Regions from separate parts of the Sanguibacter sp. Leaf3 genome, predicted to be linked through region 1. Evidence: predicted binding sites of a transcription regulator. Region 1 holds the regulator's gene; the other holds the start of a gene.
What was found. Region 1 encodes HspR, which represses chaperone genes until heat shock. Its sites were predicted from a motif close to AAGTTGAGTCNNNNNGACTCAACTT; they were not measured.
Positions count from the first base shown of each region.

Region 2: clpB (ATP-dependent chaperone ClpB) is a predicted target of HspR. The motif match lies at 6,791-6,815, and genes of this name have one in related genera.

Region 1 covers NZ_LMRH01000003.1:600,550-616,378, reverse strand. The annotation lists gene ASG53_RS16125 (winged helix-turn-helix domain-containing protein) at 1-30, shown strand, start outside; gene ASG53_RS16120 (DUF1540 domain-containing protein) at 272-577, opposite strand; gene ASG53_RS16115 (SanA/YdcF family protein) at 888-1,604, shown strand; gene ASG53_RS16110 (heat shock protein transcriptional repressor HspR) at 1,808-2,278, opposite strand; gene ASG53_RS16105 (DnaJ C-terminal domain-containing protein) at 2,282-3,274, opposite strand; gene ASG53_RS16100 (nucleotide exchange factor GrpE) at 3,442-4,005, opposite strand; gene dnaK (molecular chaperone DnaK) at 4,002-5,861, opposite strand; gene ASG53_RS16090 (DUF5677 domain-containing protein) at 6,269-7,912, shown strand; gene ASG53_RS16085 (hypothetical protein) at 8,392-8,682, opposite strand; gene ASG53_RS16080 (hypothetical protein) at 9,026-9,496, shown strand; gene ASG53_RS20635 (cold-shock protein) at 9,892-10,842, opposite strand; gene ASG53_RS16070 (hypothetical protein) at 10,933-11,724, shown strand; gene ASG53_RS16065 (glycoside hydrolase family 3 protein) at 11,874-13,730, shown strand; gene ASG53_RS16060 (hypothetical protein) at 13,944-14,393, shown strand; gene ASG53_RS16055 (cation transporter) at 14,492-15,373, opposite strand; gene ASG53_RS16050 (ArsR/SmtB family transcription factor) at 15,370-15,702, opposite strand.
Region 2 covers NZ_LMRH01000001.1:203,709-219,537, forward strand. The annotation lists gene ASG53_RS00920 (Na+/H+ antiporter subunit A) at 1-554, shown strand, start outside; gene ASG53_RS00925 (Na(+)/H(+) antiporter subunit C) at 554-1,030, shown strand; gene ASG53_RS00930 (Na+/H+ antiporter subunit D) at 1,027-2,649, shown strand; gene ASG53_RS00935 (Na+/H+ antiporter subunit E) at 2,646-3,263, shown strand; gene ASG53_RS19260 (monovalent cation/H+ antiporter complex subunit F) at 3,260-3,727, shown strand; gene mnhG (monovalent cation/H(+) antiporter subunit G) at 3,724-4,158, shown strand; gene ASG53_RS00950 (alpha/beta hydrolase) at 4,169-5,191, opposite strand; gene ASG53_RS20025 (LppM family (lipo)protein) at 5,352-6,587, opposite strand; gene clpB (ATP-dependent chaperone ClpB) at 6,865-9,477, shown strand; gene ASG53_RS00965 (hypothetical protein) at 9,666-10,757, opposite strand; gene ASG53_RS00970 (TetR/AcrR family transcriptional regulator) at 10,924-11,580, shown strand; gene ASG53_RS00975 (glycoside hydrolase family 3 C-terminal domain-containing protein) at 11,798-14,128, opposite strand; gene ASG53_RS00980 (exodeoxyribonuclease III) at 14,463-15,254, opposite strand; gene ASG53_RS00985 (SDR family NAD(P)-dependent oxidoreductase) at 15,361-15,829, shown strand, end outside.

The sequences.
Region 1 (15,829 bases):
TCGGTCGTCCAGGTCCGCCAGGCGGGGTGAGGCTGTCCCCAGAGGTATAGCCGCACTCAGGTCACCCCTAGGCCGTCCATCCCTCGCGACCGGCTCCCAGACGCAGACAGCCGGCCCACCAGAGGTGGACCGGCTGTCGGTGCTGTGTCGCTGCGCGCGGGTGGGGGCCGACGCGTCCGAGCCCGGCGAGAGGTTCAGGACGCTGGCGCGCTGCGGGTCCCAGCAGGTGCGCTCGTCGTGAGACTGCGCAGGTTCGAGGACCTCGGTGAGGTCAGCGTGCTGCGTAGGTGAGGCAGTCGGCGAGGTCGTCCGTCGAGGCGCCCGCACCGATGCGGATCGAGGAGGCCGAGCACTCGAGCGCGACGTTGTGCACGCACTCGGAGCGCTGGCAGGCACCGACCTGGCCGACGACCTTGTCGAGGCCGCCCTTGGCGCTCAGCGGGATGAAGGTGACGCACTCGGCGGCACCGGCGTGGCCGGCGACGGTCACGGCACCGGCGTGGCAGCCGTCGTGGTTGTATCCGCACGACGCGACGGAACACTCGCTGACGTGGGGCAGATCGAGAAGTGCACTCATGATTCCTCCAGCTGTGATGACGATGCTCTCGGTGGCACGCGGGGGTTCTGACGTGCTTTCTCGACCACCGTAGACCGCTCGAGAAATGCTGTATAGCAAGCAAGGACTTACTTACCCGGCGCTATTTCTCACGTGAATAGCGCACATTGTTGTTGCTTAAACGGCCTGACCTGGTGGTTGACCGGGGCAGGCTCGGACCGCGTCCGGACGACGTCCGCGCACGAGATCTGCGCACCTCCCCCGCACAGCCCAGACCCCCTCGCGACCTGCACCGGGACCTGCACCGGGACCTCGCACCTACGATGGAGGCATGGCATCTCCCCGACCTCCACGCCCCTCGTCCGGTGGTGTCGTCGGGATCCTCCGGAGCCGACGGGCACGAGTCTGCCTCGGCGTCGTCGCCGGTCTGGCGGTCCTCGCCCTGGCCGGGCCCGTGGTGTTCGTGCAGGCCCGAGCCGCTGACCACATGTACACGGCCGACGACGTCCCCGCGACGCCTGTGGCACTCGTCTTCGGGGCCCGGGTGTACGAGGACGGCACCCCGTCGCAGTTCTTGCGGGCGCGTCTCGACCTCGCCGCGGAGCTCTACGCGGCAGGCTCTGTCGAGGTCCTCCTCGTCACCGGGGACGGACGCCCCGACCACCACGACGAGCCCGCCGCGATGAGCCGGTATCTCGTCGAGCAGGGCGTCCCCGAGACGGCGATCGTCCAGGACCCGGCAGGATTCGACACCTACGACTCGTGCGTGCGCGCCGACGAGGTCTACGGGGTGCGTGAGCTCACCGTCGTCACGCAGAGCTTCCACCTCGCCCGCGCGGTGACGACCTGCCGCTCTGTGGGGATCGAGGCTGTCGGGGTCGGCGACACCTCGGTCAAGTCTCGACGGACGACCTGGGCCAAGACCACCGTGCGCGACCAGCTCGCCGCCATGAAGACCGTCGTCGACCTGGTCACCGACCGACAGCCGCTCCTCGGCCCACCCGACGACGCCGTCCCGAAAGCACTGGCCAACAGCCCGACCCCCTGACCCTTGACCCTTGCCAGCCCGCGGTGGGCGACCGTCGAGATCGTGACTTCGGAGCGAGATCGGGCCGGAGAAGGATCGATCTCGCTCCAGACTCACGATCTCGCAGAGCTCGCCGCGCCTGCGCCGCCGCGGAGACGTGCGGGGGCGCGATCAGCGCTCCGGGTCACCGCCACGCCCAGCGCTTCGGCGACGCCACCGCGGCGTCAGCGCTGGGGGCGCCAGAGGACGAGGGCAGCGCGGTCGTCGGCATCGACGACGGTCTCGGTGCCGCGTCGCCAGCCGACCCTGCGCAACCGGCGTCCGCCGCGGACGGCGACGACGTCACCTGAGGACGCAGCCGTGAAGATGCGCGAGCCCGGGTCTGCGGCGGCCGCCAGCAGCTCGACGCGGTGCTCGAGCTCGCGGACCTGCGTCTCGAGGTCGAGGATGCGCTTGATGCCGGCGAGGTTGATCCCCTCGTCCTGGCTGAGGCGTTGGACCTCGACGAGCTGGTGGATGTCGCGCCGGGAGTACCGGCGACCGCGCCCGGGCGAGCGCCGGGGCGAGACGATGCCGAGCCTGTCGTACTGCCGCAGGGTCTGCGGGTGCATGCCGGCGAGCTCGGCGGCCCGGGAGATGACGAAGAGAGGCTCGTCGTCCCGGGGCGCCGGGTCGCTCGTCCCACGGTGCGCCATCGTCTACTCCTTCGCTCGGGCCAGGAGGTCTTCCCGGACGTTCTCACCACCCGTGGCGGCGGCGAAGGCCTCGACCGCCTCGCGGGCCGCCTTGGAGAGCTTCTGCGGGACCGCGACCTGGACGGTGACCAGCAGGTCGCCCGTCTGCTTCGCGGTCTTGACGCCACGGCCCTTGACGCGCAGCACGCGCCCGGACGGGGTGCCCTCGGCCACCTTGACCTTGACGGTCGAGCCGTCGAGGGTCGGGACCTCGAGCTGGGTGCCGAGCGCGGCCTCGGGGAAGGTGATCGGTACGGTGATCCGCAGGTTGTGCCCGTCGATGCTGAACACCGGGTGCGGGGTCACGGTCACGGCGACCACGAGGTCGCCGGCAGGTCCTCCGCCGGTGCCCGGACGGCCCTTGCCGCGCAGGCGGATCTTCTGGCCGTCGCGGACCCCTGCCGGGATGCGCGCGGTCATCTGGCGCCCGTCGACGGAGAGCGTCACCGTGCAGCCCTCGACGGCCTCACGGAAGGGCAGGGTCGCAGCCGTCGTGAGGTCCTGGCCGGCCTGGGCCCGCGTCTGGGGGCGGAAACCGCCCTGCGCGCCACCGCCGCCGAACATCGAGCTGAGGATGTCGTCGAAGCCGTCGGGCATGCCGCCACCGCCGGTCGAGTACTGCTGGCGACCGCCGCCACCTCCGCCGAACATGCCACCGAAGACGTCTTCGAAGCCTGCCGAGCCACGGCCGCCCGAGCCTGCAGAGAACCTGGCTCCGCCGCCGGCCATGGCGCGCACGGCGTCGTACTGCTGACGCTGCTCGGGGTCGGAGAGCACGGAGTACGCCTCGCCGATCTCCTTGAACTTCGTCTCGGCCTTCGGGTCGCCGGAGTTCTGGTCCGGGTGGTGCTGGCGCGCCAGCTTGCGGTACGCCTTCTTGATGGACGCGTCGTCGGCGTCCTTCGAGACGCCGAGCGCGGCGTAGAAGTCTTTCTCGATCCAGTCCTGACCGGTCAAGGCGTCTCCTCTCCTCGTGACGTGAGCGACGCCTGTGTGCTCACTCGTGAATGCTGTCTGAAAGATGTGGGCCGGCGTGGGCCGGCGAGCCGTGCCCGCGGTCGGCGGGCCACGGCCGGATCCCGGGTCTGGTCGCTGTGGCGACCAGACCCGGGATCAGCGGTGCGTCAGGCCTCGGGGCCGACGACGGCCACGCGTGCGGCTCGCACGACGCGGTCGCCGATGCGGTACCCGACCTCGACGACGTGCTGGACCGTGGTGGTCTGCGCGTCGGGCGAGGTCTGGTGCATGAGCGCCTCGTGGACGGCGGGGTCGAACTCCTCCCCCACCTCCCCGTACTGCTCGACACCGAAGCGGGTGAGCGTCGCGACGAGCTTGTCCGCGATCGACTCGAAGGGACCTGTGAGGTCTCCCGCCTGGCGGGCCCGCGAGACGTCGTCGAGGACGGGGAGCAGCCCGACGAGCAGCTCCTCTATGCCCCGTGCACGTGCCGCCTCCTGCTCGCGCTTGGCGCGCTTGGAGAAGTTCACGTACTCCGCGTTGAGCCGCTGGAGGTCCGAGAGGCGGTCGGCCGACTCGGCCTGCGCCTTCTCGAGCTCCGTGAGCTCGGCCGCGGGTGCGGGTGCTGCGTCGACGTCGAAGGCCTCGGCGGAGGGCTCGAAGTCGAGACCTTCCAGGGGGTCGTTGCCTTCGGGCGTGTTCTCGGCGCCCGTGCCCTCGTGGCTGGTCACTTCTTGTCGTCCTCGTCGTCGACGATCTCGGCGTCCACGACGTCCTCGTCAGAGGAGGTCGACGACGCGTCGGCGTCGGCCGGAGCGCCCTCAGGAGCCTCGGCCTGCTGGGCGTACAGCGCCTCGCCGATCTTCTGGGCCACGGTGTTGAGGTTCTCCTGCTTGGCCTTGATCTCGGCGATGTCGGTGCCCTCGAGCGCCGTCTTCACCTCGTCGACAGCAGCCTGGACCTCGGTGCGGACCTCTTCGGGGAGCTTGTCCTCGTTCTCCTTGAGGAGCTTCTCCGTCGAGTACGCGAAGGACTCGGCCTGGTTGCGGGTCTCGGCCTCCTCGCGGCGCGCCTTGTCCTCGGCTGCGTGCTCCTCGGCCTCGCGGACCATGCGGTCGATGTCTTCCTTCGGCAGCGCGGAGCCACCGGTGATCGTCATCGACTGCTCCTTGTTCGTGCCGCGGTCCTTGGCGGACACGTGGACGATGCCGTTGGCGTCGATGTCGAAGGCGACCTCGACCTGCGGCACGCCGCGCGGCGCGGGAGCGATGCCCGTGAGCTCGAAGGTGCCCAGCGGCTTGTTGTCGCGGGCGAACTCGCGCTCACCCTGGAACACCTGGATGAGGACGGAGGGCTGGTTGTCCTCGGCGGTCGAGAAGATCTCGGAGCGCTTGGTCGGGATGGCCGTGTTGCGCTCGATGAGCTTGGTCATCACGCCGCCCTTGGTCTCGATGCCGAGAGACAGCGGGGTCACGTCGATGAGCAGGATGTCCTTGCGCTCACCCTTGATGACACCGGCCTGGAGGGCAGCACCGACGGCGACGACCTCGTCCGGGTTGACGCCCTTGTTGGGCTCCTTGCCACCGGTGAGCTCCTTGACGACGTCCGTCACCGCGGGCATGCGGGTCGAGCCGCCGACGAGGACGATGTGGTCGATGTCGCTGATGGAGACGCCTGCGTCGCGGATGACGGCGTGGAACGGTGCCTTCGTCCGGTCGAGGAGGTCCTGGGTCATCTGCTGGAACTGCGCACGCGTGAGCTTGGAGTCCAGGTGGATGGGGCCGTTCTCGCTCATCGAGAGGTACTGCATCGAGATGTTGGTGCTGGTAGCCGAGGAGAGCTCCTTCTTGGCCTGCTCAGCAGCCTCGCGCAGACGCTGGAGGGCGATCTTGTCCTTGGACAGGTCGACACCCGAGGAGTTCTTGACCTCCTTGATGAGGTGCTCGACGATCCGGCTGTCCCAGTCGTCACCACCGAGGCGGTTGTCACCAGAGGTCGCGCGGACCTGGATGGTCGAGAACTCGTCCTCGTCCTTGCCCACCTCGAGGAGGGAGACGTCGAAGGTTCCACCACCGAGGTCGAAGACGAGGATGAGCTCGTCCTCCTTGCCCTTCTCGAGCCCGTAGGCGAGAGCAGCGGCGGTGGGCTCGTTGACGATGCGCAGGACGTTGAGGCCTGCGATCTGGCCGGCGTCCTTGGTCGCCTGGCGCTCGGCGTCGTTGAAGTACGCGGGGACGGTGATGACAGCGTCGGTCACCGGCTCGCCCAGGTACTCCTCGGCGTCACGCTTGAGCTTGCCGAGGATGCGCGCGGAGAGCTCCTGCGCCGAGTACTTCTTGTCGTCGATCTCGACCGACCAGTCGGTGCCCATGTGGCGCTTGACCGACGCGATGGTGCGGTCGACGTTGGTGACGGCCTGACGCTTGGCGATCTCGCCGACGAGGACCTCGCCGGTCTTGGAGAACGCGACGACGGAGGGGGTGGTGCGAGCGCCCTCGGCGTTCGCGATGACGGTGGGCTCGCCACCTTCGAGGACGGAGACGACGGAGTTGGTGGTACCGAGGTCGATGCCGACTGCACGTGCCATGGGTGATGCCTTCCTTCCGAGCGGCGGCCGGGTCGCGGTGCTGGTGCACCTGCGTCGCCCGTCCGACGAGCTGATTGAGTCTGTTCCACTCAAGTCTGCACCCGGCCGGATCGGAGAGCAAGCCGTCGGGGTCAAACTTGAGTCTGCTTGGCTCAACCTTGGAGGGCTCGATCGTATTCCCACGCTGCGCTGGTGCGCCGACAATGCGGGCGGTGTGGGGTCGCGCTGCGGGTGGCGCGGTTGGGTCTGCTGCACGAACAGGTAACAGCCCGCAGTAGGCCACGTCAGACCGACATCTACTCGTGCATCAGCCCCCAGTCCCACACCTCGGCAATCGGGGCCGACGGGTGGAATCCGCCCGGCACGGCCGTATCGCTCTGTCGGCTGGGGCCACTACCGTGTGGGACATGGCGTTTCCTTACCCGAACCAGAAGGACGGCCCGCTCGCTGGTCACGTCCGTAAGGGGCGCGTCTACAAACCACCGCTTGTCGCGACAGATCTCCTGGTGCTGGGGGACTGGGTTCGGGACGACCTCCCGGACCTTCTCTGGCCAGCACTCGTAATGGCGGAGTTGGGCACGTCGTCGTTTACCAGGTTCATCCACTGGCAGAAGATCGTCCAGGACGACCTCCGGGGTGCCGCTGAGCCGCGCGTCGTCGCAGACGGGCTCGACGGGCGACTGACGAGCCTTGATCGACTCGCGGGCTCGGTGCCAGGGGCTGTGGAGCGCATCCGAGCACGGGCGTCCGAGTACGGGCTGCTCTCGGACGCAGTGATGAGCGCATTGTGCTCCTACCCGTTTCGCCCGGCACCTTGGCTGGTGGAGGGTGGACCCAAACCGCCCAGTCAGGCAGATGTTGACCTTGTCGGTCGCGCGCTCTTCGATCTACTCAATGACGACCACCGGGAGTCGGTGATCAAGTGCCTACACGTGTGGAGCGCCGTACAGGCAGGGACGTTCCGGTCAAGCTCGGAGACGATCGAGCTGCTGCAGCCATACCCGTACGATCCGACGACTCGCAAGTCAGCTGATACCGCGGTTCGCGCGATGTGGGGCGCCCATAAGGCGATGCTTAATTTCGAAGACGAACGACGTTTTGATGACGCGGCCCAGTGGGCGCGCGTCTTTTGGGGCGCAAACTCGATGACGACACGTTGTGCGCGACGTCGCGACCTAGACCTAGACGACGCAGGATCGGAAGAGGGAATCGTGCCAGTGGGCGCAGAGACATACGACGACGAGGCACCACTCACGCCGATGCCAAAGGGGGGCGCCCACCTGCGTCAGTTGGCGATGGACCTGGTTAGCAGCTATGTCGAGGCACTGGAGACGGCGCCGGCTCGTCTCTACGAGCGCGAGTTCCAGGAGGTGCACTCAGGGCTGGTCGCAAGCGCAGGGCGCCAGGTCGTTGCGGCTCTTGGTGCGCCGGACCTGTGGTGCTCGGAGCACGGCTCGCACGTGACCAGGACCATCGTCGAGGTCCGCATCTACCTGCAATGGATGGCAAAGCAGGACCCGTCGATCTACAAAACGTTCCAAGAATACGGAGCGGGCAAGGCGAAGCTGTATGCCAAGATCATGGACGAGATCCCGCCCGAAGCGAGGAATCCCGACTTCGTGACAGCGGTCGAGAAGCTGGGGCGCCTGGGTGGGAGCGAAGACCCGATCGACTACCGCGTGGTGGATACTCGCGACTCCTTCGCGAACGGCAAGTCGATCAGGACGATGGCCGAGGAGTGCGGTCTGCTCGACTACTACCGACAGACGTACTCAATGTCGAGCGGAGTCGCCCACTCCGAGTGGTGGTCGGTCGAGATGAACGCCATGGAGCGATGCCTGAACGTCCTGCACGGCGGACACCTCATTCCCAGCCTGTCGCTGAACGCAGGTGGAAGCGTAGAGCTGGCACAGGCTTGGGTCGACCAACTTTACAGCGTGATTCGGATCAGTCTCCAGACACTCCAGACCGACCCGGCCGCAGTTGAGCGCGCCTTCGAATGGCTCGAGGCGGTCAAGCCAGACGTGGATGCTCCGGAGGATATGGCATAACCGCCTCGCTCCGAACCCGGAGTCCTTGCGGCGGCGTGGAGTTGGGCCGCCAGCCTTAGAAGGATGTTTGCTTACAACCCCGCCCGCGGCCTCGTCGAAGTATCCGGCGGATCGCCTGCCGTCATGCCAGGTCCCAACTCGCGGCGCATAGCCAGCGTGAGAAGGCCGAGCCCCTCACGATGACTGAGCCGGTCGACTGACGCTTCCCCGGCGACCGTCGACCTGGACTCGTCACGAAGCGCAGTGCGAACGGCCTCCACAGCGCCCTGATCTTCGCGTCACCAATTAAGAGTTGAGTTCCCGATAGTGACACTTCTATTGCTCGCGGCAATCCGCGAGCGCCCACATTTGGCGGTAGAGCTGGCGCACGATGTACCGCTTGAAGCAGCGTCCGATCTTGCGGTTGGTGCAGCCTTCGGCGGTGCGGCGCCGGGCGTATGCGCGGACGTTCGGGCAAGAGACCATGCGGAGGCGTGAACCTAGAGTTCCGCGATGATCTCGCCGAGGTGCTTGTCTCCCAACCGGTAGTCCGGGGGCTCGTCGTCGAAGGTGTCCCCCGTGTACACCGGGCCGCTGAGGAGGCGCACCTCGAACAGGCTCCAAAACGGCGGTGTGCGACTACTGCTGGTCCCGTCGATCTGGTAGCCGCGCAGAAGCAGCTTGCGCGTTGTCACGTGGTACCCAAGAGCACCAGGCTTTACAACACGAAGGTGACCTCCATAGGTGAAACTAACTACCCTGCGCTCGTTGATCGCTTCCTCAAAGTCCACAATCTCTCCTGCGCTTTCTCCTTGCCACGCCAATCGTGCCTGCCGTACACATCGGTGTACTTTCGTAAGGCTAACGACGCCGAGCGTCACTTGCAAGATACGCGGCTCATCGACGAAGAATCTGTACCCCGCCACCGGGCAGGTCAGCGAACTTCGTCGCACCGGCCGCCGTGGTTCGGGGCGCACAAACCCGACGGCCAGTGTGAGCGTCAGTGGCTCCGCCTACTGTGCCGACATGGGTCAACACTGGCACGGAAGCTCACCTCGCGGCAGGTTCATCTCCGGGAACGGATGCCCACGGTGCGCGAAGGACGACGCGCGCGCCTCGAAGCTGGAGACCGAGGTGTTCACGCTACTGGGCTTCATCCTCGGTCGGGGCGAGCGCGACGTTCCCGTTCCACGCGACCGCAGGATGTGGCTCGACATGCTCTTCACGACCGGGTACGGTCCGCGACTCGGGATCGAGTATGACGGCGCCTACTGGCACAGGGGTCGAGAAGCGTCGGACGAACGCAAGACGTGGCACATAATCGACAGCGGACTCGCTCATGAGGTCATACGGATTCGAGAAGAACCGCTCGAGGTGATCGGCCGCTACGACATCGTCGTCCCACCACGTGCGACGGCTGGTGTGATCGCGCAGACCGTCCTGCTCCACCTCCAGCATCATGGCCTGCAAAACACCCCCAACCTGTGGAATGAAACGACCGGGCTGCTCACGGCCGCCCACGAGCGACTTGATGAAAAGCACCTCCGGTGTCAGGACTGCATCAAGGTTCTCGCGGCCGCTGCACGGTACATGCCGCTCCTCTAACGCCTCTCAGCCCGCCCGCGCTCTCGCTCTCCACCGAGTTCGCGGTCCAGGAGATCCCGCTCGACACGTTCCCCCCAGCATTGGCTGCCGGGTCTTGCCAACCATGAGCTCCTGGCGGGCTCAATTGGTCCGGCGAGCGATCCACCGGATACGACGTGGACCCGCGCGCTATCGAAGCAGGGATCGCCAACGCCTGACGGAGTGACCGCTGAAGAATCAGTCACCCTGGTGAGAATCGAGCACCGGGACGCTACTGCGAACCTGCAAGGCACAGGACCGCGCGTCCGACAGGTCCCGCGAGCACCTACACGCGGGATGTCGTCGAGCCCAGGCACGGCGGGACACCCCCGCGCCCGGGCGTCGCGGTTTGACAGCGTCAGGACGCCAGGCCTCGCTCAGGCCAGGTCGACCCGGTCCGCCTGCGGCCCGCGGTCGCTCTGCCGAACCTGGAAGCGGACCCGGTCGCCCTCGTACAGCTCCTGGCCATCCCGCACGACCGAGACGTGCACGAAGAGGTCGGGGCCGCCGGAGTCTGGCGTGATGAAGCCGAACCCGCGGTCCGCGTCATAGCGCGCCACGACACCCTCGCCGCCGCGCGCCGGGGTGCGAGACGCCTCCGGACGCCGTGACGAGTCGCGGCCCGGGGCGCTGCGCGCACCTCGGCCGGTCCCGCCCACGACCCGGACGTCCTGGGCCTGCGGACCACGGTCGCCGGGGACGACGGTGAAGCTCACGCGCTCGCCCTCGACCAGCTCGGTGGCACCTCCGGTGAGGGACCGGGCGTGGACGAAGGCGTCCGGCTCGCCGGAGCCGGGGGTGACGAAGCCGAAGCCCTTGCCCGCGTCGTACCAGCTCACGGTGCCGTCGGCGCCGTCAGCGCCGCTGGGGCCCGCAGCCTGCACGCTGGCGGCCTGGGCGCCGAGCGGCAGGAGGTGGTCCGCCTGCGGCCCCTTCTCGCCCTCGACGACGAGGAACGCGACCCGCTGCCCCTCGGCGATCACACCCCCGCCGACGATGGCGGAGCTGTGCGCGAAGATCTCGGCGCCTCCGCCGTCGGGCGTGACGAAGCCGTAGCCCTTGGCCGGCTCGTACCAGGTGACGGTGCCGAGCTGACCCAGGGCCGCGTCGACGGCGACGTCGCCGGTGATCTTGACGCTGCGGGCCTGCGGGCCACGGTCGCCCTCGCCGATCTCGAACTCGACGGACTGCCCCTCGCGGAGCGACTGCGTCCCGTCGTCGTTGCCGACGATCTCAGACGCGTGCACGAACAGGTCCTCGGCGTCGTCGAGGGCTAGGAAGCCGAACCCTCGCTCGGCGTCGAACCAGCGGACGGTTCCCTGGGGCATGACGGACTCCTCATGTTGACGATGGTTGCTGCTCCAAGTGTCCCTGACGGGAGGCTCATGGGTGGGGTCGTCCGTGCCGACAGACATCTCATGGACACACGAGGCTTCGCGCAGCGACCGGGCGACGTCGGTGAGGTGATCGCCCTCATGCTCGGGCGAGACCGCGACGGCGACGCCTCCGTCCTCGACTCGGCCGTGGGGGTGGCGGTCGGACGGCACCTCGCGTCATGCTCCCCGTGGGACCCGTGGCCCACCCTGTGGGCCGCGAACGCGCTGGCCGAGCAGGGTGACGACGCCGGGGCACGGCTGCTGCTCCGCACCGTCGCCCGGGTCGCCCCTGACCCCGCTCTCGACGAGATGGCCGCGCGCCTCCGCCCTCCCGGCGCGGCGCGCCAGCGAGCTGCTGTCGTCACCTGTGTGGTGCTCGCCGCCGTGCTCCTCGCGAGCGGAGCCGTGGTCGCCCTGGTCCGCGGCGACCAAGCGGCGGCTGGGGCGCTCCTGACTGCGAGCATCGGCCCGGCGCTGGTGGTCAAGGACAGGTGGGCGCGTCACGTCCGGATACCTGGGCTGACGCTGCAGGAGAGCCGTCTCTGGCGGTCTCTCGAGGCGCTGCACCCCGGCGACGTGGACGTCCTCTTCACGATGGGCGACGGGCACCTCCGTCGGGCGATCACCGACCTCTCGGACCCCGGGAAGCAGCGCGAGACCACGGACAGGTCGGGGTGGGTCGGGCTGGCCGGTGTCGTCGGTGCGGTACTCGGGATGGTCGCCGGACTGACAGTCCCTGGCCTTCCACCCGGAGCCTTCATCGTCCTCATGCCGGTCGGGGGCGCCATCGCGGCCCTGGCTGCGTGGGCCGCCCTCCGGCGCCGCGCGGACTGACCCACCTCCAGGACCGATCTGGCGGTCGCTCGTCGCCGCGATACTCGCGGCACCACCGCAAGCCGGACATGTATACGCTTACATCAGACCTCCGCGCCGTCTCCGCTCCCACTGCGGCCCCGGCGACCCCTCGGACCGAAGGACCTGACGTGCCCACTCCCCTGACCACCCTGACCGCCCCCGACGGGACGGTCTTCCGCGACCTCGACAAGGACGGCGTCATGGCGCCCTTCGAGGACCCGCGCGAGCCCGTCGAGGCCCGGGTCGACGACCTCCTCGGTCGCATGACGCTCGAGGAGAAGGCCGGTCTGATGTTCCAGACGGTCATCGAGACCAGCCCGGACGGCTCCCTCGTCGAGCAGACCGGTGCGATCAGCAAGTCCCCGACGACGGTGGTCGTCCAGGAGAAGCTGCTCAACCACTTCAACGTGCACGTGCTGCCCGAGGGGCGCCTCGCGGCCCGCTGGCACAACAACCTGCAGGCCCTCGCCGAGCAGACCCGCCTCGGCATCCCCGTGACGGTCTCGACCGACCCGCGGCACGCCTTCCACGAGAACACCGGGGCGTCCTTCGCAGCCGGGTTCTTCTCGCAGTGGCCCGACTCCCTCGGCCTCGCGGCGATCGGCGACGCCGAGCTCGTCCGCCAGTTCGCCGACGCCGCCCGCCAGGAGTACCTGTCCGTGGGTATCCGCGCTGCGCTGCACCCCTGCGTCGACCTCGCGACGGAGCCTCGCTGGGCCCGCCAGCTCAACACCTTCGGCGAGACGTCCCAGCTCGTCAGCGACTTCACCGCCGCGTACCTCGACGGTTTCCAGGGCCCCGGCGGAGAGCTGACCGCCGAGTCGGTCGCGTGCACCACCAAGCACTTCCCGGGCGGCGGACCGCAGAAGGACGGCGAAGACGCGCACTTCCCCTACGGCCGCGAGCAGGTCTACACGGGCGGGACCTTCGAGGAGCACCTCGCGCCCTTCAAGGTCGCCCTCGAGCACAAGACCTCGGCGATGATGCCGTACTACGGCATGCCGGTCGACCTCGTCGTCGACGGCGAGCAGATCGAAGAGGTCGGCTTCGGCTACAACAAGCAGATCGTCACCGGCCTGCTCCGCGAGAAGATGGGCTTCGACGGCGTGGTCGTCACCGACTGGGAGCTCGTCAACGACAACAAGGTCGCGACGGGGCAGGTCCTCCCGGCCCGCGCGTGGGGTGTCGAGCACCTCGACGCACCGGGGCGCATGGAGAAGATCATCCACGCCGGGTGCGACCAGTTCGGCGGCGAAGAGTGCCCCGACCTGCTGGTCCAGCTGGTCCGCGAGGGACGCGTCACCGAAGACCGCATCGACGCGTCCGTGCGCCGTCTGCTCCGCGTGAAGTTCGAGCTCGGGCTCTTCGACGACCCCTACGTCGACGAAGACGCCGCTGAGGCGATCGTCGGCCGCGCCGACCTCGTCGCCGCCGGCCTGTCCGCACAGAGCCGCTCGGTCACCGTGCTCAAGAACGGTGCCGTCGACGGCCGTCCGGTCCTGCCGCTCGCCGGCGACCAGCGCGTCTACGTCATGGGCATGTCCGCCGAGGAGGCTGCCCGTCTCGGGACAGTCGTGACCGACCCGGCCGAGGCCGACGTCGCCGTCGTGCGCGTCAACGCCCCGTGGGAGCACCGCGACTCGATGTTCCTCGAGGCGTACTTCCACCAGGGGTCGCTCGACTTCTCCGCCGAGACCGTCGCTGAGATCACGGCGCTCGCCGCACAGGTGCCCGTCGTCCTCGACGTCATGCTCGACCGGCCGGCGATCCTCACGCCGCTCGTGGACGTCGCGACGGCGATCGTCGGGACCTACGGCACGTCGGACCCCGCGCTGGTGGCCGCGCTCACCGGTGAGGTCGCGCCCGAAGGACGCCTGCCGTTCCAGCTGCCCCGCTCGATGGAGGCCGTCGCAGCGTCGCGCCCGGATGTCGCGTCCGACACTGCGGATGCTGTGTTCGAGGCCGGGTACGGACTGCGGATCTGACTCCCATCGGGGCCGGTCGACTGCCGACCGGCCCCGAGCGGCGACCCGGACCACGGGCACGAGTCTCTTGGCTCGTGCCCGGAGGTGCCGGGTCGTCGTCCCGCTGCCGATCCGACAGATCGCGAGCTGAGTCCGCCCGGCCCGCACCGGGGTTCCACGCTCGGGACCGGTGGTCTCCACAGTCTGTCCGCACGTCGCTCGTATCATTCAGCCATGACCAGTCGTGACCTGCGCCGAGCCCTCTCCACAGCCGTCGTAGCGGTCCCCGTCATGACGATCGTCGGGTGGATCCTGGGACTACCCGCGTGGAGCCAGGCCGACCCGCCGCCGAACGCCCTCGTCGGCGCGGCGTGGGGTGCGGTGGTCGGCGTGGTCCTCAGTCTCGTGTCCGCACTCGTGGCCTCGGTCCGGGAGTCTCTCTGGGCCGCTCCTCCTGCCGGAGACGACAGTGCGGCGTACCGGACGGAGCAGCGGGCGGTGCGCGACGCGGTCGTGCGCACCTTCCCTACGGCTCTCACGGTGCTCGCCGTCGCCGCCGGGATCAGCGCTCTGTCCCCCGCTGTCGTCGGACGGCTCGCGCCGGCCGTCGGGGTCGTCGTCGTGATCGTGCTGTTCCGCGCGCGGGTGGCGACCAACCGCAAGGACCTGTCGCTCGACGAGTGACCTCGGGTCGGGCGAGAACAAGCACGGGCCTGGTCCCGGTCCTGGACCGACCTGCCGCCCGCAGACGAGCCACGCCCTCCGCCGAACCAGCCAGCCGATCAGCGGTCTGACGACGATCCCCCGCAGCAGGAGCAGCCGCCATCGCCTGACCCGGTGACTGCCGAGCCCTCTCGGGACGAGTCGGCTGCCACGTCCTTGGCCAGCAGATCGGGCCGGTCTGTGAGCCCGCCGGGCTGGACGGCGAGCACTCGGGGACGGTCGGCGAGCCGGGTGTCTGCGCCTGCGGCCGGTTCCTCCCTCCCCTCATCCGGCACGGCGGTCTCGCACCCGTGCAGCGACGCCCCCGGAGCGCAGCACCCGTCACCACGCCAGGCCTGAACACCTTCCCGTACGGCGATGGCCGCGATGACCAGCGCCGCGATCGGGTCGGCCCACGACCAGCCGAGCAACGAGTTGAGCAGCAGCCCGACGAGCAGGACTGCCGAGAGATAGGTGCAGAGCAGAGTCTGCTGAGAGTCGGCGACAGCCGTCGCAGAGCCGAGCTCGCGACCTGTGCGGCGCTCGAACCACGAGAGGAAGGGCATGACGGCGAGGCTTACCGCCGCGAGGACGACGCCGACGGTCGAGTGGTCGGGGTCGCTGCCGCCGAGCAGGGTGCGCAGGGCGTCGACCGACACGAAGAGCGCGAGGCCGAAGAAGGACAGGGCCACCACCCGCAGCGCGACGCGCTCACGGGTCTCCGGGTCGGGGGCGCTGAACTGCCAGGCGACAGCAGCTGCGGAGAGCACCTCGACGATCGAGTCGAGGCCGAAGCCGACGAGGGCGGCCGAACCAGCGACGGTCCCTGCCGAGATCGCGACGACGGCCTCGATGACGTTGTAGGTGATGGTGACCGCGACGACCCAGCGGACGCGGCGTTCGAGGACGCTGCGTCGGGCAGCCGTCAGCGGAGCAGGCGCTGGGCGCACGTCGGCGCTCATGAGCAGGTGCACCCGTCGTCGGAGCAGCAGGCCGGGTCGACGCGCAGCACCAGCTCGAGGAGGTCGCCGAGCGCAGCGCCGAGGTGGTCGTCGGTCAGGGTGTAGCGGGTCCGGCGACCATCAGGCTCACCCTGGACGAGACCGCAGCCGCGCAGGCACGCCAGCTGGTTGGACATGACCTGCCGCGAGACGCCGAGGGCCTCGGCCATGGCACCCGGGTACGCGGGGCCCTCACGCAGGACGAGCAGGATCCTGGCGCGCGTCTCGTCGGACAGCGCGTGCCCGAGGCGCGCGAGCGCGGCGGTGTGGTTGAGCGTGACGGTCTCCATGCAGCGACTGTACAGGCGGTCGTGTATTCACGGAACCCTGTATCGCCGGACGGGGCTACGGACGGACGATCCTTCGAGGCCGCACCCCGGACAGAAGCCGGCTGCCTCGGCGCCAGGTCGCACCGCC
Region 2 (15,829 bases), on a different contig from region 1:
TCTACGCGGTCTACCTGCTCTTCGCCGGGCACAACGCCCCGGGTGGAGGCTTCGCGGCAGGGATCGTCGTCGGCATCGCGCTCGTCGTGAGGTACCTCGCCGGCGGTCGCTACGAGCTCGGCGAGGCCCTCCCGGTCCAGCCCGGTCTGCTGCTCGGCCTCGGTCTGTTCCTCTCGGCAGGGGTCGGCCTCGGTTCGCTGATCTTCGGCGGCGGGGTGCTGCAGAGCGAGATCGTCGAGTTCACGCTGCCGCTCTTCGGGCACGTCAAGCTCGTCACAGCCCTGTTCTTCGACCTCGGGGTGTTCCTCGTGGTCATCGGTCTCATCCTCGACGTCCTGCGGTCCCTGGGAGCCGAGATCGACCGGCAGATCGACCTGGCCATGCCCGCCGCGCAGAGCTCGGCCGAGGCCATCTCGGTCGGGACCGGCACGAGCGTCGTGGAGCACACCCGTGAGAGCGCGGCCGACCGGGTCCGCGACGAGCGCGGTGTCACCCGCTCGGCCGGAGACGGCTCAGAGACCCGCGGTCCCAACGAGCACGAGGAGAGGATCTGATGGACCTCATCGACACCAGCCCCAACCTGCTCCTCGTCCTCGCGATCGGCGTGCTGTTCACGACAGGGGTCTACCTGCTCCTCGAGCGCAGCCTCACCCGTGTGCTCATCGGGTTCATCCTCATCGGCAACGGTGCGAACCTGCTGTTCCTGGTGGCCGGTGGCCGCGCCGGGGGAGCACCGATCATCGGTGACACCGACCCCGCCGACATGAGCGACCCGCTCCCGCAGGCGATGGTCCTCACCGCGATCGTCATCACCCTCGCCCTCACGGCCTTCGTGCTGGCCATGGCGTACCGCTCGTGGCAGCTGCACGGCCACGACGAGGTGCAGGACGACCTCGAGGACAAGCGCATCGTCCGGATCGCCGCCAAGAACGCCCCGACCTACAACGACACCGACTCCGAGGAAGACAGCGAGAGTGCCGATGAACAGGCCGCTGAGGCACGCGACGAGACCGAGAGGGGCACACCATGAGTGAGTACACCTGGCTCGTGCCGCTCCCCGTCGTCATGCCCCTGTTCGCGGCCGGTCTGACGCTCGCGCTCTACAGGCACCCCCGCGCGCAGCGGGTCATCTCCGTGCTCGCCCTCTCGCTCATGGTCGCCGTCGGGGTGGGGCTGCTGTTCCTCGCCGACTCCGGTCCCGTGGTCGTCGACATCGGCGGCTGGGCGGCGCCGGTCGGCATCGACCTCGTCGCCGACAGGCTCTCCTCGCTCATGCTCACGGTGTCGAGCACCGTGATGCTGTGCGTCCTGCTCTACTCCCTCGGGCAGGGCATCACCGACGGGGACGAGGCCGCCCCGGTCTCCATCTACCACCCGACGTACCTGGTCCTGGCGGCCGGCGTCTCGAACGCCTTCCTCGCGGGCGACCTCTTCAACCTCTACGTCGGCTTCGAGATCCTGCTGGCCGCCAGCTACGTGCTGCTGACCCTCGGCGGGACCGGCGAGCGCATCCGCGCCGGGTCGATCTACGTGATCGTCGCGCTGCTGTCGTCGATCATCTTCCTCGTGGCGATCGCGCTCGTCTACGCCGCGACGGGCACGGTCAACCTGGCCCAGCTCGCGCAGCGCCTGCCCGAGATCGACCCCGGGGTGGCCCTCGTGCTGCAGCTGCTGCTGCTGCTCGCCTTCGGGATCAAGGCGGCCATCTTCCCGCTGTCCGCGTGGCTGCCCGACTCCTACCCGACGGCCCCCGCACCCGTCACCGCGGTCTTCGCCGGGTTGCTCACCAAGGTGGGCGTCTACGCGATCATGCGCACCCAGACGCTGCTGTTCACCGACGGTCGCCTCGACACGCTGCTCATGTGGCTCGCCCTGGCGACGATGGTCATCGGGATCCTCGGCGCCGTGGCGCAGAGCGACATCAAACGACTGCTGTCCTTCACGCTCGTCAGCCACATCGGGTACATGCTCTTCGGCATCGCGCTGGCCAGCCAGGCCGGTCTCGGGGCGTCGATCTTCTACGTCGCCCACCACATCACCGTGCAGACGACGCTGTTCCTCGTCGTCGGTCTCGTCGAGCGCCGAGGCGGGTCCACCTCGCTCGACAGGCTGGGCGGTCTCGCGAAGATCGCGCCGGGCCTCGCGATCCTCTTCTTCATCCCGGCGATGAACCTCGCGGGGATCCCGCCGCTCTCCGGGTTCCTCGGCAAGGTCGGGCTGCTCGAGGCCGGTGTCGCGCAGGGCACCACCCTCGCCTACACGCTCGTGGTCGGCAGCGTCGTCACGTCGCTGCTCACCCTCTACGCGATCGTCAAGGCGTGGAACAAGGCCTTCTGGCAGACACCGCCCGAGCCGCTGCCCGACGCGACCCTGCCCGGTTCGATGGTCGGCCCGACGGCCGCCCTCGTCGGTGTGGGGCTCCTGCTCACGGTGGTCGCCGGTCCGCTCTACAGCTATTCCGACCGCGCCGCCGCGACCATGCAGGACACCAGCCAGTACATCGACGCCGTCCTCGGCCCTGACGGCCGCGGCGAGGGGGACTCGACAGACTCGGTGCCCAACCCCGGCATCGACAACACCCCGGTCCCGTCCCCGAGCGGGACGCCGGCCGACGACTCGAGCGAGACCACGGACGGAGGCGACTCATGACGATCCACCGCAGGCGCCGCAAGATCGCCGAGCAGTGGCCCACGGTCCTGTGGCTCGCCGTCGTCTGGGTGATGCTCTGGGGCACGCTCAGCTGGGGCAACGTCTTGGCCGGTCTCGGGATCGCGCTGCTCGTCACGGTCCTCATGCCGCTGCCGACCATCGACTTCCACGGCCGTGTCCGGCCGCTCGGCATCCTCGTCCTGCTGCTGCGCTTCCTGTGGGAGCTCGTCGTGGCGTCGGTCGAGGTCAGCCTCTACGCCTTCAGGTTCGGGAAGGTCCCGCGCGGGGCGGTCGTCGGTGTCAAGCTGCGCAGCTCCTCCGACCTCTACCTGACCCTCGTGGCGGAGATCAGCTCGCTGGTCCCCGGCTCGCTGGTCATCGAGGCGCACCGCAACACCGGCATGCTGTACCTGCACGTCCTCGACATCGAGTCCTACGGTGGCGCGGACAAGGTCCGCGAGCACACGCTCGAGCTCGAGGCCCGGGTCATGCGTGCCCTCGCCTCCGACGACGAGCTCGCGCGCGCGGGTGTCGCCACGACCCGACGCGGCCAGGCGGCGCTCGACGCCGAGCGGTCCGCACAGACCAGCTCGACCACGGAGGCCTCCTCATGACCGTCGTCGCCATCATCTGCGGTGTCATGCTCGTGACAGCCGCGATCCTCGCGCTGATCCGTGCCGAGCGCGGACCGAGCATGCTCGACCGCACGGTCGCCCTCGACGTGTTCGTCACGACCCTCGTCGGAGGGATCGTGCTCGAGTCGGCCCTCTCCGGGCGGCTCGACACCCTGCCGATCCTCATCGTCCTCTCGCTCGTCGGCTTCGTCGGCTCGGTGACCATCGCGCGCTTCGCCGCCGTCGAGCCCGAGGGCGAAGGACGTGTGCGGACCCTCGAGGAGATCGCGCAGGAGGAGGCCGCACGGGTCGAGGCCGACGCGGACCACCCGATCCTCGACGAGCCGCGCGACCTCATCGAGCCGAAGGACCCGAAGGGGTCCGAGCACACCACGACCATCGGCTCGATCCCGCAGGCGGCCAAGGCCGTGCAAGACATCACCGGACCGAAGGAGGAGCGATGAGCTGGACGACCCTCGCCGACGTCGCAGCAGGCTTCTGCCTCATCGCCGGTTCCTTCCTCGCCCTCGCGGCCGGGGTCGGTGTGCTGAGGTTCCCCGACCTCCTCGCCCGCATGCACGCGGGCACCAAGCCGCAGGTCCTCGGGCTGATCCTGCTGCTCACCGGCGAGGCGCTGCGCGTGCGCAACATGCAGGTGCTCGGCATGCTCGTGCTCATCATCGTGTTCCAGCTGCTCACGGCCCCCGTCGCGGCGCACATGGTCGGCCGGGCGGGCTACCGCACAGGCAAGGTCCGCAACGACCTGCTGGTCGTCGACGAGCTCACCGAAGACCACTTCCGCGCCCCGGAGAAGCCCGTCCGCTGCGAAGACGACCACGGCCTCGACAACCCCGCCCGCAAGGACAAGCGGGACGTCGAGGCACCCCCGGCCTGAGCAGCGGTCGTCAGAGGCCCTTCGAGGACAACCAGGCGGTGACCTCATCGAAGAACCGGCTGCGCGCAGGCTCGGGCGAGAGGCTGAGGTCGTGGGCAGCGCCCGGGACGGTGACCAGCGTGACGTCACGCCCGAGGCCCGGGGCGAGCCGTGCGGTCTGCTGCACGTCCAGCACGCTGTCGGTCGTGAGGATCGCGTCGTGCCAGCGCTTCGGGTCGCCCGAGGCGTCCGGCGTCAGCACGAGCACCGGGCAGCGGATGTCGAGCCCCCGGGCCACCTGCGCGTGGCCGCGGCGGACGGCCCGCAACCAGCCGGCCCGGGCCGGGAAGCCCTCGTGCGGCTTGAGCGTGAGGTCGTAGTCCCACTCGCCGCCGGTGTCCTTGTGCAGCGCCCGGCCGTAGTGCGGACCCAGCCCGCCGACGGGGGTGCGCGGGGCGAGCGGAGCGAGCATGTCGATCAGCCGTGTGGCCACCACGCGCGAGAACCACGGCTCGTTGAGGTCGAGCCAGGGGGAGTTGAGGACCAGGGCGTCGATCTGGACGGCTGAGGCTGAGGTCGTGCTCGTGCCCGTGCTCGTCGCCGACTCCGCACCTGCGCGCGTGCGGGCGTCGGCCCAGAGGGCTGTCACGAGCCCGCCCGTGGAGTGCCCGAGGACCACCAGCTCCTCGTGGCCGAGCTCGTCGCGGACGATCCGTGCCGCGGTGTCGAGCTCTTCGGCGTAGTCGGACAGCCGCGTCACGTAGTTGGGCGTCTGGTGCGGACGCAGCGAGCGTCCGTAGCGACGCAGGTCGAGAGCGTAGAAGGTGTACCCGTGATCGGCCAGGACGTCGGCCATGTGCGTCTGGAAGAAGTAGTCGACGTAGCCGTGGACGTAGAGGACCGCCCGCTCTGTCCGCGGTCGCGCGCCGTCGGCGACGAGCGTGGCGACCACCTCGCCCTCCTCGTCGGGGCGCAGCCGGAGGGTCCGGGCGAGCCAGGAGCCGCCGAGCATGTCGGGTTCCCAGCGGCTGTCCGAGGTGAGGTCTGCGGTCATGGGGTCATCTCCGTCGACGAGAGACGGCGTGCGGCTCGCCCTCGGTCGAGGGGAGCCGCACGCCGTCGGGGGTGCTGCGTCTGTGTGCGGCTGTCAGCCGACTGTAGCCGTCAGCCGGCCGTGGCTGTCAGCCTGCGGTGGCAGTCAGCGACCGCGGCCGTCAGCGCCAGGGCTGCTGCCCGGGTGCCGGAGGCTCCTCGCCAGGCTTCCCAGGCTGGCCCCACTGCTGGCCGGTCTGGTCCTGGCCAGGCTGGCCCGTCTGCTGTCCCCACTGCTGCTGACCGGGCTGCTGGGGCTGACCCTGTCCGGGCTGACCCCACTGCTGCTGTCCGGGCTGACCCTGCTGACCCTGCTGACCCTGCTGCTGGTCCGGCTGGCCCCACTGCTGGCCGGGCTGGCCAGGCTGCTGCTGGCCCTGACCGGGCTGGCCCCACTGCTGCTGACCAGGCTGACCGGGCTGCTGGGGCTGGCCCCACTGCTGACCCTGCTGACCGGGCTGCTGCGGCTGCTGGCCCCACTGCTGCTGGCCGGGCTGGCCCTGCTGCTGGCCCCAGGCGGGAGCGCCTGCTGCGGCGTACGCACCGGGTCCGCCGGGGCCACCCTGGCCGCCACCCTTGCGGTTGCGGAGGATCAGCCACGTGGCGAGCCCTGCGAGGGCGAGGACGCCCACGCCGATGCCCACCCAGAGGAGCCAGCTGACACCCTCGTCGTCGGAGCTGGAGCTGTCGGCCTCGGGCTCGTCGCTCGCGGAGTCCGAGCTGTCGGGCGTGGACTCGGTGCTGGGGTCCGTCGCGTCGTCCGTGGCGTCGTCGGACGGGTCGACGACCGAGCCGGAGCCGCCGGCCGAGCCGCGCGCGTCGAAGTCGAGGGTCTCGCCGAGGACGTAGGTCCAGGTGACCGTGTTGCCGTCGATGACGCCGTTGGAGTCGGTGACCTCGCCCGGGAACTCGACCGAGAAGGTGATGTCGGGCTCGCCCATGCCCAGGCTCTCGAAGTTCGCGACGTCGTCCTCGGTGAAGCCCATGTCCGCGTTGTCGAGCGACCCGGTCACCACGTACTCGTCGCCCTCGCGCGTGAAGGAGAGCACGTCGTCCGAGAAGTCGGCGAGCGGCGCGTCCTCGGTCGTGTAGAGGTAGCCGGTGTAGCCGTCCTGCTTGTAGGCCTCGCTCTCCATGCCCGGCATGATGAGGTCGTCGCCGGCCTCGGTCTCCATCTGCTCGAGGAAGTCGTCGGCCGACATGCCGAGCTGCTCGATCGTGGCGTCCTCGACGGCCATGAGCATCTGGATGTTCATGGTGTCGTCGTCGTTGAGGACGATCTCGGTCTGCACACGCATGCAGCCGGTCAGTGTGACGGCGAGGACCGCGCCTGCGGCTAGGGCTGTGAGACGTTTCATGGCCGGTGGGCTCCTTGGGACAGGTCGCGCACCGGGGGGTGACGACGGGTGAGGATCTCGACTGGTGCCAACTCTGGCATGCCGAGTGCCTCTCTGCCCCACGATCTGAGGCTTCCGGGGACTTCTCCCCAGCGCAGAGGGGCTGTGGACGACGGGTTCACCCGCTCGAGGGTTCTGGAGCTGCTCCCGGCAGTGGCGGAGCAGAGTTGAGTGGAATACGCTCAACTTTCGCGGCGTTGTCGTCTACAGACCCGTTCCCTGACCTTGGAGGACTTGCATGGACCTCAACCTCACGACCCTCTCCCGCGACGCGCTCGGCAACGCCGTGCAGTCCGCAGGGGCTGCCAGCAACCCGCAGGTCGAGCCTGTCCACCTGCTCGACGCGCTGCTCGCCCAGCAGACCGGCACGACCCCCGGCCTCCTCGCCCAGGCGGGCGTGGACGCCCAGGCCGTCGGCGCCGCCGCCCGCCGGGCCCTCGTCGCCCTGCCGACCCTCTCGGGGTCCTCGGTCGCCGAGCCCACGCTCTCGGGCGCCATGTCCGCCGTGCTCCAGCGCGCCCGCACCGAGGCCGCCGAGCTGCAGGACGAGTACATCTCGACCGAGCACCTGCTGCTCGGTCTCGCCGCCGCGCCCTCGCCGGCCGCCGACATCCTCCAGCGCGCCGGAGCCACGCGTGAGGCGCTCGCCGCAGCGATCCCCGTGGTCCGCGGTGGACGCCGGGTCACCAGCCCCAACCCCGAGGGCACCTACGACTCGCTCGAGAAGTACGGCGTCGACCTCACCGAGGCCGCACGCGACGGCCGGCTCGACCCTGTCATCGGCCGCGACTCCGAGATCCGTCGCGTGGTCCAGGTGCTCTCGCGCCGCACCAAGAACAACCCTGTGCTCATCGGTGAGCCCGGCGTCGGCAAGACCGCGGTCGTCGAAGGGCTCGCCCAGCGCATCGTCGCGGGCGACGTCCCCGACTCGCTCAAGGGCAAGCGGCTCATCTCGCTCGACCTCGCGGCGATGGTCGCCGGTGCCAAGTACCGCGGTGAGTTCGAAGAGCGCCTCAAGGCTGTCCTCGAGGAGATCAAGGGCTCCGACGGCGAGGTCGTCACCTTCATCGACGAGCTGCACACCGTCGTCGGTGCCGGGGGTGGCTCCGAGGGTGCGATGGACGCGGGCAACATGCTCAAGCCCATGCTCGCCCGCGGTGAGCTGCGCCTCGTCGGTGCGACCACGCTCGACGAGTACCGCGAGCACGTCGAGAAGGACCCCGCCCTCGAGCGCCGCTTCCAGCAGGTGTTCGTCGGCGAGCCGACGGTCGAGGACACCGTGGCGATCCTGCGCGGGCTCAAGTCCCGCTACGAGGCTCACCACCGCGTGACCATCTCCGACGCCGCGCTCGTGGCTGCCGCGGCGCTGTCCGACAGGTACATCACCGGTCGCCAGCTCCCCGACAAGGCGATCGACCTCGTCGACGAGGCCGCCGCGCGCCTGCGTATGGAGATGGACTCGTCCCCGGTCGAGATCGACGTGCTCCAGCGCGCCGTGACACGCCTCGAGATGGAAGAGCTCGCCCTGGAGAAGTCCGACGACGAGGCCTCCCGCCAGCGTCTGTCGGTGCTGCGCGCGACCCTCGCCGACCGCAAGGAAGAGCTCGCCTCGCTCACGGCCCGCTGGGCTGCTGAGAAGGGCGGCTTCAACAGGGTCGGTGAGCTCCGTGAGAGGCTCGCCCAGCTCGACGCCCAGGCCGAGAAGGCCGAGCGCGAGGCCGACCTCGAGACCGCGTCGCGGCTGCGCTACGGCGACATCCCCCAGCTCGAGCGCGAGCTCGCCGAGGCCGAGAAGGCCGAGCACGCCGAGGAGACCGTCGACCGCCCTGCCCCGCTCGTCGGGGACAAGGTCGACGCCGACGAGATCGCCGAGGTGGTCTCCGCCTGGACGGGCATCCCCGCCGGACGCATGCTCCAGGGCGAGAGCCAGAAGCTCTTGTCCATGGAGGAGGTCCTCGGGCAGCGGCTCATCGGCCAGAAGGCGGCTGTCGCGACGGTCTCCGACGCTGTGCGCCGCGCGCGGGCAGGGGTCTCCGACCCCGACCGCCCGACGGGGTCGTTCATGTTCCTCGGCCCGACGGGTGTCGGCAAGACCGAGCTCGCCAAGGCTCTCGCCGACTTCCTCTTCGACGACGCCCGGGCGATGGTCCGCATCGACATGTCCGAGTACTCGGAGAAGCACACCGTCGCGCGCCTCGTCGGGGCACCCCCGGGCTACGTCGGCTACGAAGAGGGCGGTCAGCTGACCGAGGCCGTGCGGCGTCGTCCGTACTCGGTCGTGCTCCTCGACGAGGTCGAGAAGGCCCACCCCGAGGTCTTCGACATCTTGCTCCAGGTGCTCGACGACGGGCGGCTCACCGACGGTCAGGGCCGGACCGTGGACTTCCGCAACGTGATCCTCGTGATGACGTCGAACCTCGGGTCGCAGTACCTCGTCGACCCGCTGCTCGACGACGGGGCTAAGCGGGCGTCGGTCATGGCCGCCGTGCAGAGCGCCTTCAAGCCGGAGTTCCTCAACAGGCTCGACGACGTGGTGCTCTTCGACCCGCTCGACCTCGACGAGCTCGGGCAGATCGTGGACATCCAGGTCGAGGCCCTGGCGGCGCGCCTGGTCGACCGGCGGATCACGCTGGTCGTCACGGACGCTGCGCGGGAGTGGCTCGCGATCGAGGGCTTCGACCCCGCCTACGGAGCGCGGCCGCTGCGCCGCCTCGTGCAGCGGGAGATCGGCGACAGGCTCGCACGGACGCTCCTCGCGGGTGAGATCGCCGACGGCGACAGGATCCTCGTCGACCGTCCCGAGTCGCCCGAGGGCGGCGCGGGGAACCTGGTGGTCGAGGTGCTCCGCTAGGAGCGCTCCGGCAGGAGCGCCTCACCACGAGCGCTCCGTCGGGAGTGCCTCGCTCAGAGCGTTCCTGCGAGAGCGCTCTGCGAGGAGCGGGGCCAGCCAGACGACAGCAGCCGCACCGGTCATCCGGTGCGGCTGCTGTGCTGCTGTGCTCGCGCGTCCGGTCTCGGGCGGCTGGAGGTGGTGCGGGGTCAGTCGAGGAGGCTGCCGGAGAGCCCGCCCTCGACGACGGCGATGCACAGACCTGTGCGGTCGTCGTCAGCCCACGAGTCTTCGCTCGGGGTCCACACGACGAGGCTGAGGTCGTCGGCCGGGACGTCGCCGCTCGTCACGAGGTCGGGGGAGCAGATCGCCGTCGTCTGGGTGACGAGCGTGTCCTGGCCGGGGAAGTCACCGTCGGTGAAGGTCGTGCTCCCGACCACCTGAGCGCCGTGGTCGTCGGAGCAGGGCACCACGTCGACCTCGCCGACGGACCCGCTGCCCGAGACGTCTTCGAGGCAGTTGCCGACGACGAGCTGGCTGACCGACGCGCTCGTGCTCGACGACACGTCGGGCTCGAGGGCCTCGGGCGTCGAGTCGGAGAAGAACAGGAAGAACGCCGCGACGGCGAGGCCGATCACGACCACCGCGACGACGATCCCGATGATGAGGCCGCGCGACGACTTCTTCGGGGGCTGCTGTCCCCACTGCGGGTTCTGCTGACCGGGCTGGCCGGGGTAGCCGCCCTGCTGGCCCGGGCCCCACTGCTGCTGCGCGGGCTGCTGACCCCACGGGCCTTGCTGCCCGGGGCTGTGCTGCCCAGGTCCTTGCTGGGCGGGTGCGCCAGGCTGACCCCACTGCTGTGCGGGCTGCTGCTGGCCCGGCTGCTGACCGGGCTGACCCCACTGCTGGCCGGGCTGCTGGGGCTGCTGGCCCGGCTGCTGCTGCCACGGCTGCTGTGCCGGCTGCTGGCCATGCTGTGGACCGGCGGGCTGCTGCGGGCTGCCATGCTGCTGCGGACCGCCGGGCTGGCCCCACTGCTGGGTGGGCTGCTGCCACGGCTGACCGGGCTGAGACTGCTGGCCCTGCTGCCAGGGTTCGCCCTGCTGGGCCTGGCCCGGCTGACCGGGCTGACTCGGCTGCTGACCAGGCTGTCCTGCGGGGCCCGGCTGGCCGTAGGACGCCGAGGGGCCCTGCGTGCCCTGCTGGTCGCCCCACCCCGGCTGCGCGCCGAGCTTCTGCGTCTTGGCGTCGTCGGGACCAGGAGCGCCCGCGCCGGGTGGGGGAGGAGGAACGTGGCTCATGGTCAACCGCCTAGGTTCAGGGCGGTCGGACCGCCGGAGTCGTCTCACGGGCAGCCTAGCCGCCGGTCGAGCCGCAGGGGAGGTGAGATCGCAGGTCGGACGTCCGACTGTAGAGTCCTGCTCGCGGAGGGGGCACTGCAGCCCCGTCGAGGAATGGGGTCAGACCGTGACAGAACCTGCACAGCCGCGCCGCGAGCGGGGGTACGCCAAGGGGCGCGCCACGCGCGTGCAGATCGTCGAGGCCGCGATGGTCTTGTTCGGCGAGGTCGGGTACAGGTCTGCGTCGCTGCGCGAGATCGCGTCGCGCGTCGGGATCTCGCACCCCGGCCTGATCCACCACTTCCCGACCAAGGAGGTGCTGCTGGCCGCGGTCCTCGAGCACCGGGACGAGATCGACGACTCCGCGCTGGCCGCAGACCTCGCGTCGGGGACGGCGCTGCTCGACGCGGTCGTCAGGCTCGTGCGCCGCAACGCCGAGAGGCCCGGCATCGTCGAGCTGTTCACCACGCTCGCCGCCGAGGCCACGGCCGCAGACCACCCCGCGCACAGGTACTTCCGCGACAGGTACACCACCACGATCGCGCTGCTCACGCGGGAGCTCGAGGCGCTCCGCGCCGCCGGGGCGCTTCGCCCCTCGGTCGACCCGGCCTCGGGCGCCCGTCAGCTCACGGCTCTCATGGACGGGCTCCAGGTCCAGTGGCTGCTCGAGCGCGGCTCCGAGGACCAGGTCGACATGGCCGCCGTCATGCAGGACGCGCTCGCCCTGTACCTCGTGGAGCCGCCCCTCGTGGAACCGCAGAGGCCTGGGAGCGCGGGTGACTGACCCAGCGAGTCCCCCGGGAGCCTGTGCCCCGGCAGACTGACGTAGCACGCCCCCAGGAGCGTGTGCCCCGGCAGACCGAACCAGCACGTCCCCCGGGAGCGTGTGCCCCGGCAGACCGACCCAGCGAGTCCCCCGGGAGCGTGGGCCTCGGCGGACTGACCCAGCCGTCCACCAGCACGTCCCCCGGTGCGTGTGCCCCGGGGGACGAGCTCGGGTGTCAGGCGCGGACCGAGCGCTCCTGCGCCTGGTCGAGGAGCCTGGCGAGGCCGTCGCGGTCGAAGAGCATCCCGGCGAAGTTCGCGATCACCCGCACCGGCATGTCGAGCAGCATCTTGGCCATCGTCTCGTCGAGCTCTAGGTTGCCCTGGTCGTCGGCGCCAGCGGTCTCCGGGCGTGCGAGCTCGGCGCGCAGCAGCTCGCCGCCGACGGGGTGGTCGAGCCACTCGCCGAAGGTCGAGTCGTCCGAGAGCGGGGCCGCGAGCGGGGGAGCCGTGACGTCGACGGACACCGTGGCACGCAGGTCGCGCGAGGACGCCCCGACCGAGACGAGGAACTCGCCGCCCTCGAGGGTCCAGGCGCGCAGCGTCGGGTGCCAGTACGAGAGGTCGCGGGCGTCGAGGACCACCTCGACCTCGCGGGACTCACCGGGCTCGAGGGCCACCTTGACAAATCCCTTGAGCTCGCGCTCGGGCCGCAGGACCACAGACTCGGGGTCGCCGACGTACACCTGGACTACCTCGGCACCACGGACGGCGCCGGTGTTGGTGATCCGCGCGCGGACCGTCACCGTCACCTCGTCGCCCTCTCCGGAGACCGTGGCTGTCACGTCCGAGTGCTCGAAGCTCGTGTAGGTCAGCCCGTGACCGAAGGGGTACGAGACCGCCATGCCCTTGGCGTCGTAGTACCTGTAGCCGACCAGCACGCCCTCGCCGTAGCGCACGTGCCCGAGCTCGCCGGGGAAGCTGCCGTAGGCGGGGGTGTCGCGCAGGGAGACGGGGATCGTCTCGGTGAGGCGACCCGAGGGGCTCTGCGCGCCGAAGAGCAGGTCGGCGACGGCGCCGCCGCCCGCCTGGCCGCCGAGCCACGTCTCGAGGACGGCAGGGGTGAGGTGCTCCCAGCCGGAGAGCGCCACGGCCGAGCCGTTGGCGAGCACCACCACGAGGCGCGGGGTCACCTCGGCGAGAGCCTGCAGCAGCGCGACCTGGCTGTCGGGCAGGTCGAGGTGGTCGCGGTCGTAGCCCTCGGACTCGTCGGCGGCGGGCAGCCCGAGGAAGACCACGACTGTCGTCGCAGTCTTGGCGGCCTCGACGGCCTCGTCGCGCAGCTGCTCGTCGGAGCCCTCGGTCACGCCCTCGATCGTGAAGCCCGGGGCGAAGCTCACGTCCGCACCTGTGAGCTCGCCGATCGCCGTCAGCGCGTCGTCGAGCCGGGTCGGGTTGACCTGCGACGATCCTGCCCCCTGGTAGCGGGGAGTCCTGGCGAACTCGCCGACGACGAGCACACCAGCGGCGTCAGCAGCCCGCAGCGGCAGCAGGGGAGCGCCGTCGACGGGTTCGTTCTTCAGCAGGACGGACCCGGCCGCCGCGGCCTCGCGGGCGAGGGCGTGGTGGGCGCCGGCGTCGTAGGACGACGGTTCTGCGGCAGCCGGGAGCGCGCGGGAGAGCAGGGTGAGCAGACGGCGGACGGCCTGGTCGAGGACGGCCTCGTCCATCGCGCCCGACCGGACTGCCTCGACGACCTGGGCGTCGCCGATGTTCCCGGAGTTCGGCATCTCCAGGTCGAGGCCGGCGGCGAGGGAGGGTACACGGTCGGCGACGGCGCCCCAGTCGGAGACGACCACCCCGTCGTAGCCCCACTCGTCGCGCAGCACCTCGGTGAGCAGCCACGGGTGCTCGGAGGCGTAGGTGCCGTTCACCTTGTTGTAGGCGCACATGACGGTCCAGGGCTTCGCGCGGGTCACGGCACGCTCGAAGCCGGTGAGGTAGATCTCGCGCAGGGTGCGCTCGTCCACGTCGGCCGAGACGCGCATGCGGTCGGTCTCCTGGTTGTTGACCGCGAAGTGCTTGAGCGAGGTGCCGACACCCTCGGACTGGATGCCCTCGATGAGCGCGGCACCGAGGTCGCCCGAGACGACGGGGTCTTCGGAGAAGTACTCGAAGTTGCGGCCGCACAGCGGTGAGCGCTTGATGTTGATCCCCGGGCCCAGCAGGACGGCGACGTCGTTCGCGCGGGTCTCGCGGCCCAGCGCGCTGCCGACGCGGCGCAAGAGGTCGACGTCCCAGGTGGAGCCCAGGGCGGCAGCCGTCGGGAAGCAGGTGGCCGGGACGGACTCGGCGAGGCCCAGGTGGTCGGCCGAGGTGTCCTGCTTGCGCAGGCCGTGCGGGCCGTCGGTCACCATGACCGAGCCGATGCCGAGGCGCTCGACGGGCTGGGTGTGCCAGAAGTCCAGGCCTGAGGTCAGCGAGGCCTTCTCCTCGAGCGTGAGGTCCTGGATCAGGCGCTCGACGTCGAGCGGGCCTGCCGTGGTGGTGGTTGGTGCAGAAGTCATGCGAGCACTCCCTCGGTGTCGGCGGAGCACGCTCCGGCGCGTGCTCAGGCCAGCCTAGCGCTGAAACCTACCGGCTGGTAGGTGATGTGGAGGAGTGTTGTGTGCCTGCCGGGGGCAGGAGCAGCGAGATCGATACCTCGGAGCGAGATCGTGCTGCAGGGGGATCGATCTCGCTCCGAGGTGCCGATCTCAGCGTCTGGTTGGGGTCGCTGGGAGACAGGACAGGGCAGGGGTGCGCGCGCCGTGCGCCGGAAGGAGGGGGGCGGCGGTGGCCTCGGACGAGACGACGAGGGGCGGGGTGCGCGCTCGCACCCCGCCCCTCGTCCCGGTCGCGCTAGTCCGCGATGTCGACGATCACCGGGACGTGGTCGGACGCGCCCTTGCCCTTGCGCTCGTCGCGGTCGATCTCGACAGCCGTGACCGCAGAGGTCAGCGCGGGGGAGGTGTACGCGAAGTCGATCCGCAGGCCCTGGTTCTTGGGGAACCGCAGCTGCTGGTAGTCCCAGTACGTGTACTTGCGGTCTTCGGGGACGAACTCGCGGCTCACCTCGGTGAAGCCCGCGGTCTCGAAGGCCGCGAAGGCGTCGCGCTCGGGCTGGCTCACGTGGGTCTGACCCTCGAAGACCGCCATGTCCCACACGTCGGTGTCGCGCGGGGCGACGTTCCAGTCGCCCACGAGCGCGATCTTCGCCGCAGGGTCTGCCTCGACCCAGCCCGCAGCGTGCGATCGCAGCGTCGACAACCAGTCGAGCTTGTAGGCGTAGTGCGGGTTGTCGAGCGCCCGACCGTGCGGCACGTACAGGCTCCACACGCGGACGCCGCAGCAGGTCGCTCCGATCGCACGGGCCTCGACCACGGGCTCTTCGCCGAACTGCGGCTGGTCCGGGAAGCCGAGCGAGACGTCCTCGAGCCCCACCCGGCTGATGATCGCGACGCCGTTCCACTGCGAGAGGCCGAAGTGCGCCACCTCGTAGCCGGCAGCCTCGAAGGCCGCGAAGGGGAACTGCGTGTCCTTGCACTTGGTCTCCTGGAGCGCGAGCACGTCGGTGCCGCTGCGCTCCAAGAAGGCGACCGCACGGTCGACGCGGGCGCGGATCGAGTTGATGTTCCAGGTGGCGAGGCGCATGAGGTCCAGGCTAGCCGTCTGGGCCGACACAGGGGCAAGGGGCGAGCTGCTCGAGCGGGGTCGGCGGTCGCGACGCCCTCGGGGCACCCTCGGTAGGCTGGCGCTCATGGCTACTGCACTCATCACCGGCGCGAGCGCCGGTCTCGGCGTCGAGTTCGCCTGGCAGCTCGCGACAGGGCACCACGACCTCGTCCTCGTCGCCCGCGACACCGACCGCCTCGAGACGCTCGCGCACCAGATCCGGTCAGCTGCCGGGGTGAGTGTCGAGGTCCTCGGGGCCGACCTCTCCGACCGGGACCAGACCGAGGTGGTCGCCGAGCGGCTGCGCAGCACCACCAGCCCGGTCAGCCTGCTCGTCAACAACGCGGGGTACGCGGTCCACGACTCCTTCGTCGGCGGGGACGTCGCTGCCCAGGAGGCGTCGCTCGACGTCATGGTCCGTGCGGTGCTCGTCCTGTCGCAGGCCGCGGCAGGGTCCATGCGCTCGCGCGGCCGCGGGGCCATCCTCAACGTCTCGTCCGTCGCGGCGCTCACGGCCTCCGGCACCTACTCGGCGCACAAGGCGTGGGTGCGGA